Regions from separate parts of the Enterobacter sp. C3_dUdeg genome, predicted to be linked through region 2. Evidence: predicted binding sites of a transcription regulator. Region 2 holds the regulator's gene; the other holds the start of a gene.
What was found. Region 2 encodes CRP, which controls carbon source genes, mostly activating them, when cyclic AMP is high. Its sites were predicted from a motif close to ATGTGANNNNNNTCACAT; they were not measured.
Positions count from the first base shown of each region.

Region 1: AC27FC_RS00820 (CidA/LrgA family protein) is a predicted target of CRP. The motif match lies at 2,121-2,138, and genes of this name have one in related genera.

Region 1 covers NZ_BAAKFX010000001.1:181,987-187,047, reverse strand. The annotation lists gene dusC (tRNA dihydrouridine(16) synthase DusC) at 1-380, opposite strand, end outside; gene AC27FC_RS00830 (AraC family transcriptional regulator) at 422-1,219, opposite strand; gene AC27FC_RS00825 (type 1 glutamine amidotransferase) at 1,279-1,995, shown strand; gene AC27FC_RS00820 (CidA/LrgA family protein) at 2,187-2,582, shown strand; gene AC27FC_RS00815 (CidB/LrgB family autolysis modulator) at 2,579-3,274, shown strand; gene cdd (cytidine deaminase) at 3,404-4,288, shown strand; gene sanA (outer membrane permeability protein SanA) at 4,415-5,061, shown strand, end outside.
Region 2 covers NZ_BAAKFX010000005.1:39,945-45,005, reverse strand. The annotation lists gene AC27FC_RS14040 (YccS/YhfK family putative transporter) at 1-1,761, opposite strand, end outside; gene crp (cAMP-activated global transcriptional regulator CRP) at 1,819-2,451, opposite strand; gene AC27FC_RS14030 (OsmC family protein) at 2,763-3,167, shown strand; gene AC27FC_RS14025 (phosphoribulokinase) at 3,234-4,103, opposite strand; gene AC27FC_RS14020 (YheU family protein) at 4,134-4,352, opposite strand; gene AC27FC_RS14015 (hydrolase) at 4,349-5,061, opposite strand, start outside.

The DNA of each region.
Region 1 (5,061 bases), on a different contig from region 2:
CGCATGGCCTTCGCGCCGCGGTAAATCAGCTCAGGATCTTTCAGCAACGTCGCCCCGCCGCCGCTGCCGTTCACCAGCTTCGACGGGCAGCCGCAGTTGAGATCCACCCCGTAAGAGCCCAGCTCAACCGCGCGGGCGGCGTTTTCCGCCAGCCATTCGGGATACTGGCCGAGCAGCTGAATACGCACCAGCGTGCCGGAAGAGGTCCGGCTCTGGTTGTGCAGCTCGGGGCACAGGCGGAAGAAGGATTTTACCGGCAACAGCATATCGACCACGCGCAGAAATTCCGTCACGCAGAGATCGTAATCGTTCACCTCGGTCAGAAGCTCGCGCACGAGGGAGTCGAGCACGCCTTCCATTGGGGCCAGTAAAACACGCATAGCAGTACCTGTGAAAAAAGACGCGCTATAGTAGCCGCTCTCTATATCGCTGGGAAGCGCTTCTGTTCAGGGAGAAAGTCAGCCGGCGTTGCCCCCACAATGGCGCGAAACGCCGCCGCAAATGCCGCCTGCCCGGAAAACCCCAGCATCCAGGCCACCTGCTTAACCGGGTATCCGTTGGCGAGCAGATCCAGCGAGGCACAAATCCTTGCGCGCTGTCGCCAGGCCCGGAAGCTAAAGCCGGTATCTTTGATAAAGGCGCGTGAGAATGTGCGTTCAGACATCGCGGCCTGTTCCGCCAGCCTGTCCATCGAAACGTCCCAGAAATTGCTGGCAATGATGTCACAGGCAACGCGATGTAACCGCTCATCCACGGGCATCGGTAATTCGGCCGAAATCTGCTGCGCCTCGCTGAGGATTTCGAGCAGCAAAACGGCCATGCTGCGCTGGCTGGCTGGCCGGTATTGCGCACTGAACAGCCCGGCAATCAGCTCTTTGAACAACGCCGTCGCCATAATCACGTGAACCTCTTCTTTCCGTTTAAAAGATCGGCATTGCGATATCAGCGCGGGGCTAAACCAGACCGCGCGGAGCTCCGTTGCGGATAACACGCTGTAGGTATGCTCCTGAAAGGGAGGGATCCAGAGCGCGCGCTGTGGCGGTATGACCCAACGCTTATTGCCGGTTTCGACCAGCATCACCCCTTTGATGGCAAACAAAAGTTGCCCCTGTGGATGCTGGTGAGGGGGATCCACTTCGCCGCGCGTATAGCTAATAGCCCCTCTGGACCATCCGATGGCATCGTCGTGAATTGGCGTTTTATCGATAACGGTTGGCATTTCACATTCCTCCCTTCCTCTTATGATGCTGCTTGTACACGTAACCGGAGAGAGACGCAATGCACATTCATTTTATCATTCATGAATATTTCGAAGCGCCAGGCGCATATGAAGTCTGGGGGGAAAATCGCGGCTGTAGTATGAGCTACTCCAGAGTTTATCAGGGCGATCCGTTACCCGAGGATCTGCAGAGCACAGACTTGCTTATCATCATGGGAGGCCCGCAGTCACCTGCCACCACGCTTCAGGAGTGCCCCTGGTTTGACGCGCAGGCGGAAATGCGGCTCATCGGCCGCGCAATAGAGGCAGGTAAAACGGTGATTGGCGTTTGTCTGGGCTCGCAGCTTATCGGTGAAGCGCTGGGCGCAGCGTTTTGCCATAGCCCGGAAAAAGAGATCGGCAAATTTCCCGTCAGGCTCACAGATGCTGGCAAGGCGAACCCGCTGTTTGAGGATTTTGGCCACGAGCTGAACGTCGGACACTGGCATAACGACATGCCAGGGTTGACGCCGCAGGCTAAAGTGCTGGCTTACAGCGAGGGCTGCCCCCGTCAGATCGTGCAATATGGCGAACGGGTTTACGGTTTTCAGTGTCATATGGAACTGACGCCGGAGGTGGTTGAGCTGCTGATTGAACATTCGCAGAACGATCTCAGCCGCGCGGCTGAATTTCGTTTTGTCGAAACGGCGGAAAAACTACGCTCGCATGATTATCGCGAAATGAACCAGGTGCTGTTTTCTTTTCTGGATAAACTCGCCGCCCAACGCGAGGCCTGACTCAGTGGCATTTCTCTGGCTCGTCACTTCGCCACCGCACGCCCTTTCCTCTAAACTGTAGCCTGCCCCTGTGCGGTGATACCAGACGTTCCATTCTGGAATGTCTGGTATGCTCAAATTTCATGATGTGATCCGTGGCACATTTTTAGGTTTAATTGTATGATGAATGCGTTTCAGCAAGGACTATCACCATGAGCAAATCATTGAATATTATCTGGCAATATCTGCGCGCATTCGTCCTAATTTACGCCTGCCTGTACGCCGGGATTTTCATCGCGTCGCTGCTGCCGATCGTCATTCCCGGCAGCATTATCGGTATGCTGATCCTCTTCGTTTTGCTGGCGCTGCAAATCCTGCCCGCAAAATGGGTCAACCCCGGCTGCTTCGTCCTCATTCGCTACATGGCGCTGCTTTTCGTGCCCATCGGCGTCGGGGTCATGCAGTATTTTGATTTGCTCAAGGCCCAGTTCGGCCCGATTGTGGTCTCCTGCGCGGTCAGTACGCTGGTGGTTTTCCTTGTGGTGAGCTGGAGTTCGCATCTGGTGCATGGCGAACGTAACGTGGTCGGGGAGAAAACAAAAAAATGATGGCCAATATCTGGTGGTCGCTGCCGTTAACCCTGGCGGTGTTCTTCGCCGCGCGCAAGCTTGCCGCACGTTTTAAAATGCCGTTGCTGAACCCGCTGCTGGTGGCGATGGTGGTAATTATTCCGTTCCTGCTGCTCACCGGCATTCCCTACGAACGCTACTTTGCCGGCAGCAAAATTTTAAACGACCTGCTGCAGCCTGCCGTTGTGGCGCTCGCCTTTCCTTTATACGAGCAGCTCCATCAGATCCGCGCCCGCTGGAAATCCATCATTACCATCTGTTTTGTGGGCAGCCTGGTGGCGATGATCACCGGCACGTCGGTGGCGCTGTTGATGGGGGCCTCCCCGCAAATTGCCGCCTCTATCCTGCCTAAATCGGTGACCACGCCTATCGCGATGGCGGTCGGCGGCAGCCTCGGCGGGATCCCGGCCATCAGCGCGATGTGCGTCATTTTCGTCGGTATTCTGGGTGCGGTGTTTGGTCACACCCTGCTGAACGGGATGCGTATTCACACTAAAGCGGCACGGGGGCTGTCGATGGGAACAGCTTCCCACGCCCTGGGCACCGCCCGCTGCGCGGAGCTGGATTATCAGGAAGGGGCGTTTAGCTCCCTGGCGCTGGTGATCTGCGGGATTATCACCTCCCTGCTGGCCCCGTTCATTTTCCCGCTGATTCTGGCGGTGATGGGCTAAAATTTGCGATGCGTCGCGCAAATTTCATTTTGATTTCATAAGTTGCATACATAATGAGAAGTGGATCACATATAAAGCCCTGACGGCTCCGTAAACTACCGATCCATTAACCTTTATGAGGCAAACGCCATGCACCCACGTTTTCAAGCTGCTTTCGCCCAGCTTGCAGAGAATTTGCAGTCAGCCCTGGCTCCCGTTCTGGCAGATGCACACTTCCCCGCCCTGCTGACCGCGGAGCAGGTCACGATGCTGAAACAGGCAACGGGACTGGAAGAAGACGCGCTGGCTTTCGCACTGCTTCCTCTGGCTGCCGCCTGCGCGCGGGCCGATCTCTCCCACTTTAACGTCGGGGCCATTGCGCGCGGCGTCAGCGGAACCTGGTACTTCGGTGGCAATATGGAGTTCCTGGGCGCGACCATGCAGCAAACGGTTCACGCCGAGCAGAGCGCCATCAGCCACGCCTGGCTGCGCGGTGAAAAAGCCCTGAGCGCCATTACCGTTAACTACACCCCCTGCGGCCACTGCCGTCAGTTTATGAACGAGCTGAACAGCGGGCTGCAGCTGCGCATCAACCTGCCGGGCCGCGCGCCGCACACGCTGGGGGATTATCTGCCTGACGCGTTTGGCCCGAAAGATCTGGAGATCAAAACGCTGCTGATGGACGAGCAGGACCACGGTTACGCCCTGTCCGGCGATGACCTGAGCCAGGCGGCCATTCGCGCGGCCAACAAAAGCCACACGCCGTACAGCAAGTCCCCGAGCGGCGTGGCGCTGCAGTGCCGCGATGGCCGGATCTTTAGCGGCAGCTACGCGGAAAACGCCGCGTTTAACCCAACCCTGCCACCGCTGCAGGGCGCGCTTAACCTGCTGAGCCTGAACGGCTATGACTATCCGGACATTCAGCGCGCTATTCTGGCAGAAATTGCCGATGCGCCGTTGATTCAGTGGGATGCGACCGCCGCGACGCTTAAAGCGCTGGGCTGCACGACGATTGACCGCGTACTGCTTGCGTAATCCTTCCGGCGGGCAGAAATGCCCGCCAGTTTGCTGAAAAACCCCTCAGTTAAGTCGCTGTTTCTTGCGCTAACCAGGCGGGTAAAGTAGCCTGAGTTAAATTTCATCCACGAACGAGCCATCTCCATGTTAAAGCGCGTTTTTTACAGCCTGTCTGTCCTGGTCGGCATACTGCTGTTGATCGTGCTGGGTCTCGATCGCTGGATGAGCTGGAAAACCGCCCCCTACATCTTTGACGACCTGCAGGACCTGCCCTATCGTCAGGTTGGCGTGGTGCTCGGCACCGCCAAGTATTACCGCACCGGCGTGATCAACCAGTATTACCGTTACCGCATTCAGGGCGCGCTGAACGCCTACAACAGCGGCAAGGTGAACTACCTGCTGCTGAGCGGCGATAACGCGCTGCAAAGCTACAATGAACCGGTGACGATGCGTAAGGACCTGATTGCCGCGGGCGTGGACCCTGCCGATATCGTGCTCGACTACGCCGGATTCCGCACCCTGGACTCCATCGTGCGCACGCGTAAAGTCTTCGATACCAACGACTTCATCATCATTACCCAGCGCTTCCACTGCGAGCGCGCGCTGTTTATCGCGCTGCATATGGGCATTCAGGCGCAGTGTTACGCGGTGCCGTCGCCAAAAGATATGCTGAGCGTGCGCGTGCGCGAGTTCGGCGCGCGGTTTGGCGCCCTGGCCGATCTGTATATCTTCAAACGCGAACCGCGCTTTTTAGGCCCGCTGGTGCCGATTCCGGCGATGCACGAAGTGCC
Region 2 (5,061 bases):
GACGATAAACTGGCTGTGCGTCACCCAGAGCTTCATGTCTGCCAGATAGTGCGAGTTAAAGCCCGGCTCCTGCATCGCCTGGTTGAGCGAGTTAAACAGGGCGTTGTGCGCCTGGTTGACCTTCATCCGCTGATAGGCCAGCGGGGAGGGCTGCGGATCGTCGCTCAGGATCAGGCGAATAGCCTGCTGGTCGGCTTCCAGCGCGTCGTGGGCGTTCTGCCTCAGCAGCCCGCTCTGCCACTGCGGCCACAGCCAGACCATGCCGCCAAAGGCAATCAGGCAGCCGATCAGGGTATCAATCAGTCTGGCGACAATAAACTGTTCGCCATTGAGCGTGAGCAACTGCAGCGTATATACCGCCGTCACCGTAAAGCCCACCATCGCCCAGCCGTAGTTTTTGCGGATAATCAGGTAGCTCACCAGCGTAATCGCCAGCATCCCTGCCAGGGTATAGCCTTCCGGCACGTGGAAGTGCAGCGTCACGCCTGCAATGATCAGCCCGGCCAGCGTTCCGCCAGCCCGATGCAGAATACGCACCCGCGTGGCGCCGTAGCCGTTCTGGGTGACAAACAGCACGGTCATTAAGATCCAGTAGGGTTTCGGCAGGTGCAGCGCCATACCCATCAGGCTGGCGGTACTGAGCATCACGCTGATCCTTGCGGCGTTGCGCAGAGCGGACGATTTAAGAGAAAGATAGCTTTTGAGCGCGGGCAATAGCGGAAGCCGTTTTTGCTTATCCGCCATCAGGTCGCGGGGATAAAGCGGGCGCTGCGTGCGCAACACGCGGGCGATGCGGCTGAAGTGCCAGGCGGCAAACTGGCCGACCGGGTTATCGGGATGCTGGCGGGCGATTTTCTCCAGCGCGCCCAGCTGCTTGTCCATGTTAAAGCGCGTCGGGTAACGGTGATAGAGAATATCATCGGCCAGCACGCGCAGGCGTGCCGAGACGGTCTGCGCGTTCCAGCGGATCACCGCTTCGGCGTGGCTGCGCTCGACCAGCTTTTGCACCTCCTGCGGGTGGTGAAGGCTTACGGAGATATGCTCCTGTAGATCCAGCCCGACCTGGAAGGTGCGCAGCAGCCGCTTGTACTCGTGGTTCTTGTTGGCGGCGAGCATATGCAGCTGCTGATAGCACTGGCTTATGAGATCCACCACCTTCTGCTGGCGCGTCAGCAGCGGCGGTAAGGATTTTTCCGGGTCGGTATGCTGGGTGAGCAGGGTGTATTTGGCTTCGCAGTAATCCGCAAGCTGCACATAGAGCAGGCTCAGGGATTCACGCAGCGGCTGCTCACGCCACAGCCAGAACCAAAACCAGTTAAACAGCCAGTACCATAATGTCCCCAAGGCGTAGATCAGCAGCGGCTCCCACACCGGCATGTTCCCGGCGAGGCTCAGCGTGAAAATGGCCGCAATCAGCGAGGCGGGAAGCAGGCGAGCGTGCAGCGAACTGATTTCCGCCGTGACGCCAAGGGTCATCGCAAGTACGGTCAGGATCAGCGGCAGCGGGATATCCCGGGCAAGCAGGAGTTGTACGGCGAGGCTACAGCCCGCAAACAGGCAGCCACCAACGATCAGGCGTTTGAAAAAACGCTTATGCGGCGTGTCCAGACCGGCGATGTTGCAGCAGGCGGGCACGAGGGAAAACAGCAGGCCTTGTTGAAGATGTCCGAGGATCAGGCCTATGGCCACAGGAAGACACAACACCAGCGTTTGTCGCAGTGCGTAGTTAACTTCCGGGTGATAGATCAGCCTGCGCCACATGGGGAGTAGAGACAAAAACGGCGTGACACCTTGCGATGGCACGCCGTTTAAGCGGAATTAACGCGTTCCGTAGACCACGATGGTTTTACCGTGGGCGGAGATCAGGTTTTGATCTTCCAGCATTTTCAGGATACGGCCCACTGTTTCACGGGAGCAGCCGACGATCTGACCAATTTCCTGACGGGTAATTTTAATTTGCATGCCGTCCGGGTGGGTCATGGCGTCTGGCTGTTTCGCCAGGTTCAACAGGGTTTGTGCGATACGGCCGGTAACGTCCAGGAAGGCGAGGTTACCCACTTTCTCTGACGTGACCTGCAGACGGCGCGCCATCTGGGAAGAAAGACGCATCAGGATGTCAGGGTTAACCTGAATCAGCTGACGGAACTTCTTGTAAGAAATTTCAGCCACTTCACATGCTGTCTTTGCTCGAACCCAGGCGCTACGTTCCTGGCCCTCTTCAAACAGGCCCAGTTCACCGATGAAATCGCCCTGGTTCAGATAAGAAAGGATCATCTCTTTCCCTTCTTCATCTTTGATCAGCACTGCCACCGAGCCTTTAACGATGTAATACAACGTTTCCGCTTTTTCACCCTGGTGAATCAGCGTGCTCTTCGATGGGTACTTATGAATGTGGCAATGAGACAAGAACCATTCGAGAGTCGGGTCTGTTTGCGGTTTGCCAAGCACCATGCGCTGTTATCCTCTGTTATAAGCTGTCACCAGAGTCATCAGATGCATCCGGACTCTGGGGTTGCAATCGAATTCTTACCCATACCCTGGGAAGTCGGCTACCGTAACGTTTCGCAGCCAGTAAAGTTTGATGTCCTCTGCATACACGTGTAACGTCAATGTATTACTGTAGCATCCTGAGTGTTTTAGCATAGCTTTCGCCGCGTGTCTCCTGGTGTCTCGCTTCAGCATGATGCAGGTCGCCTTCCATTGCGATAAATGTAACGCACGCGTAATCTGTCACCAAAAATGCAACGTTGGAGTTAATGAATATGCAAGCGCGCGTGAAATGGGTTGAAGGTTTAACGTTCCTGGGCGAGTCCGCGTCAGGACACCAGATTTTGATGGACGGTAACTCCGGCGATAAAGCACCCAGCCCAATGGAAATGGTGCTGATGGCGGCAGGCGGATGCAGCGCAATTGATGTGGTGTCGATTCTGCAAAAAGGACGTCATGACGTGACGGATTGTGAGGTTAAACTCACGTCAGAGCGTCGCGAAGAGGCGCCACGCCTGTTCACCCATATTAACCTGCACTTTGTGGTCACCGGTAAAGAGCTGAAAGACGCGGCGGTCTCGCGTGCGGTGGACCTGTCTGCGGAGAAGTACTGCTCGGTGGCGTTAATGCTGGAGAAAGCGGTAAAAATCACGCATTCGTATGAAGTGATCGAGGCGTGATTGATGGGGCATCGTGCGTGTTGATGCCCTCACCCTAACCCTCTCCCACAGGGAGAGGGAACATGCTCACGCGATCTGCTTCCCTTCCATCAGTCGCTCCACCAGCGGCGTCATGATGAGCTCCATCGCCAGCCCCATTTTTCCGCCCGGCACGACTAACGTATTCATGTGTGAAATAAACGAGCCCTGCAGCATTGCCAGCAGCCAGGGGTAATCAATGCCTTCGAGATTGCGGAAATGGATCACCACAAAGCTCTCGTCCAGCGACGGGATGCTTTTAGCGGCAAACGGATTCGAGGTATCCACCGTCGGCACGCGCTGGAAGTTGATATGGGTGCGGGAGAACTGCGGCGTCAGGAAGTTAATGTAATCCTCCATGGAGCGCACCACGGAGTCCATCACCGCCTCTCGCGAATGGCCGCGCTCGCTCATGTCGCGCGTCAGCTTCTGGATCCACTCCAGGTTAACGATAGGGACCACGCCGACCAGCAGATCCACGTGGCGCGCCACGTCGTGTTGAGGCGTGACCACGCCGCCGTGCAATCCTTCGTAAAAGAGGACGTCGGTGGGTTCCGGCAGCGGCTGCCACGGGGTAAAGGTTCCCGGCACCTGATTCCAGGGTACGGCTTCATCATAGGTGTGCAGATACTTGCGGGACTGCCCTTTGCCGCTCTTACCGTACTCTATAAAGGTTTGTTCCAGCAGGCCGAAGTCATTGGCCTCCGGGCCGAAGTAGCTGATGTGTTTACCCGAATCGCGCGCCTTACGAATGGCCATGTCCATCTCCGGACGCGTGTAGCGGTGAAAGCTGTCGCCTTCGACCTCCGCCGCACGGAGATTCAGCTGGGCGAAAATCTTGCGAAATGCGAGGCTGGTGGTGGTGGTTCCCGCACCACTCGACCCCGTAACGGCAATAACCGGGTGTCTGGCAGACATAGCAACTCCCTGACTGAAAAGGGTGGAAGATCAGCCGTGAAACGCGTTGCGGGGCATGATATTGACCGTCTCATGCAGTTCTGACCACACCAGCACCACGTCGCCGCTTTTCAGCTGGCGCTTAACATCGTTGACCTTTTGCTCAAGCGAGCGTTCCTGTTCACCATAATCGGTGCCTTCGCGTAATACAAAGCTTTCAATCAGATTATCGAGCGTTTCGGGAGCCAGATCCTGCCAGGGAATAATCATTTTGCACCGTCCAGATAAGGGGTCAGCCAGTCAGGAATTCGCGCCTCAAGCCACATTTTCGGGCGGCGCAGCGTGCCGCCGATAAACCCGACGTGGCCGCCATGCTCGGTCAACTGATAGTGAACGTTGTCGGGCAGGAATTCCTGAGCGGGGATCGAGTGATGATCCATAAATGGGTCATCTTTGGCATGAATAATCAGCGTTGGCTGCGTGATCTTGCTGAGCAGCGGCATGGCGCTGCACTGACGATAATAGTCAATCGCATCGGCGAAGCCGTGGATTTTCGCGGTGATCAGGTCGTCGAACTCGCGGATACGACGCACCTTTTTCAGCTGGCGCAGGCTTACCGGCAGGGTATCCGGGTAGGCCTTCAGCTTACGCGCCGCGTTGGCCTTCAGCAGGTTGAGCAGGTAGCGCTGATAGACGCGGGAAAAGCCTTTATCCATGTGGTAGCTACACTGCTCAAGCATAAACGGCGCGGAGACAATGACGGCGGCATCCAGCGGTACGCTTTCACCCTCTTTGGCCAGCAGACAGGCCAGCATATTGCCGCCCAGCGAGTAGCCCACGGCGGCCGTTGGCACGGTGCCATAATTTTCCCGCAGCCAGTGTAAAAAACACGTTCCGTCTTCGGTTTCACCCGAGTGATAAATGCGTTTCTGACGATTCGGTTCACCGCTGCAGCCGCGAAAATGCATCACCACGCCGA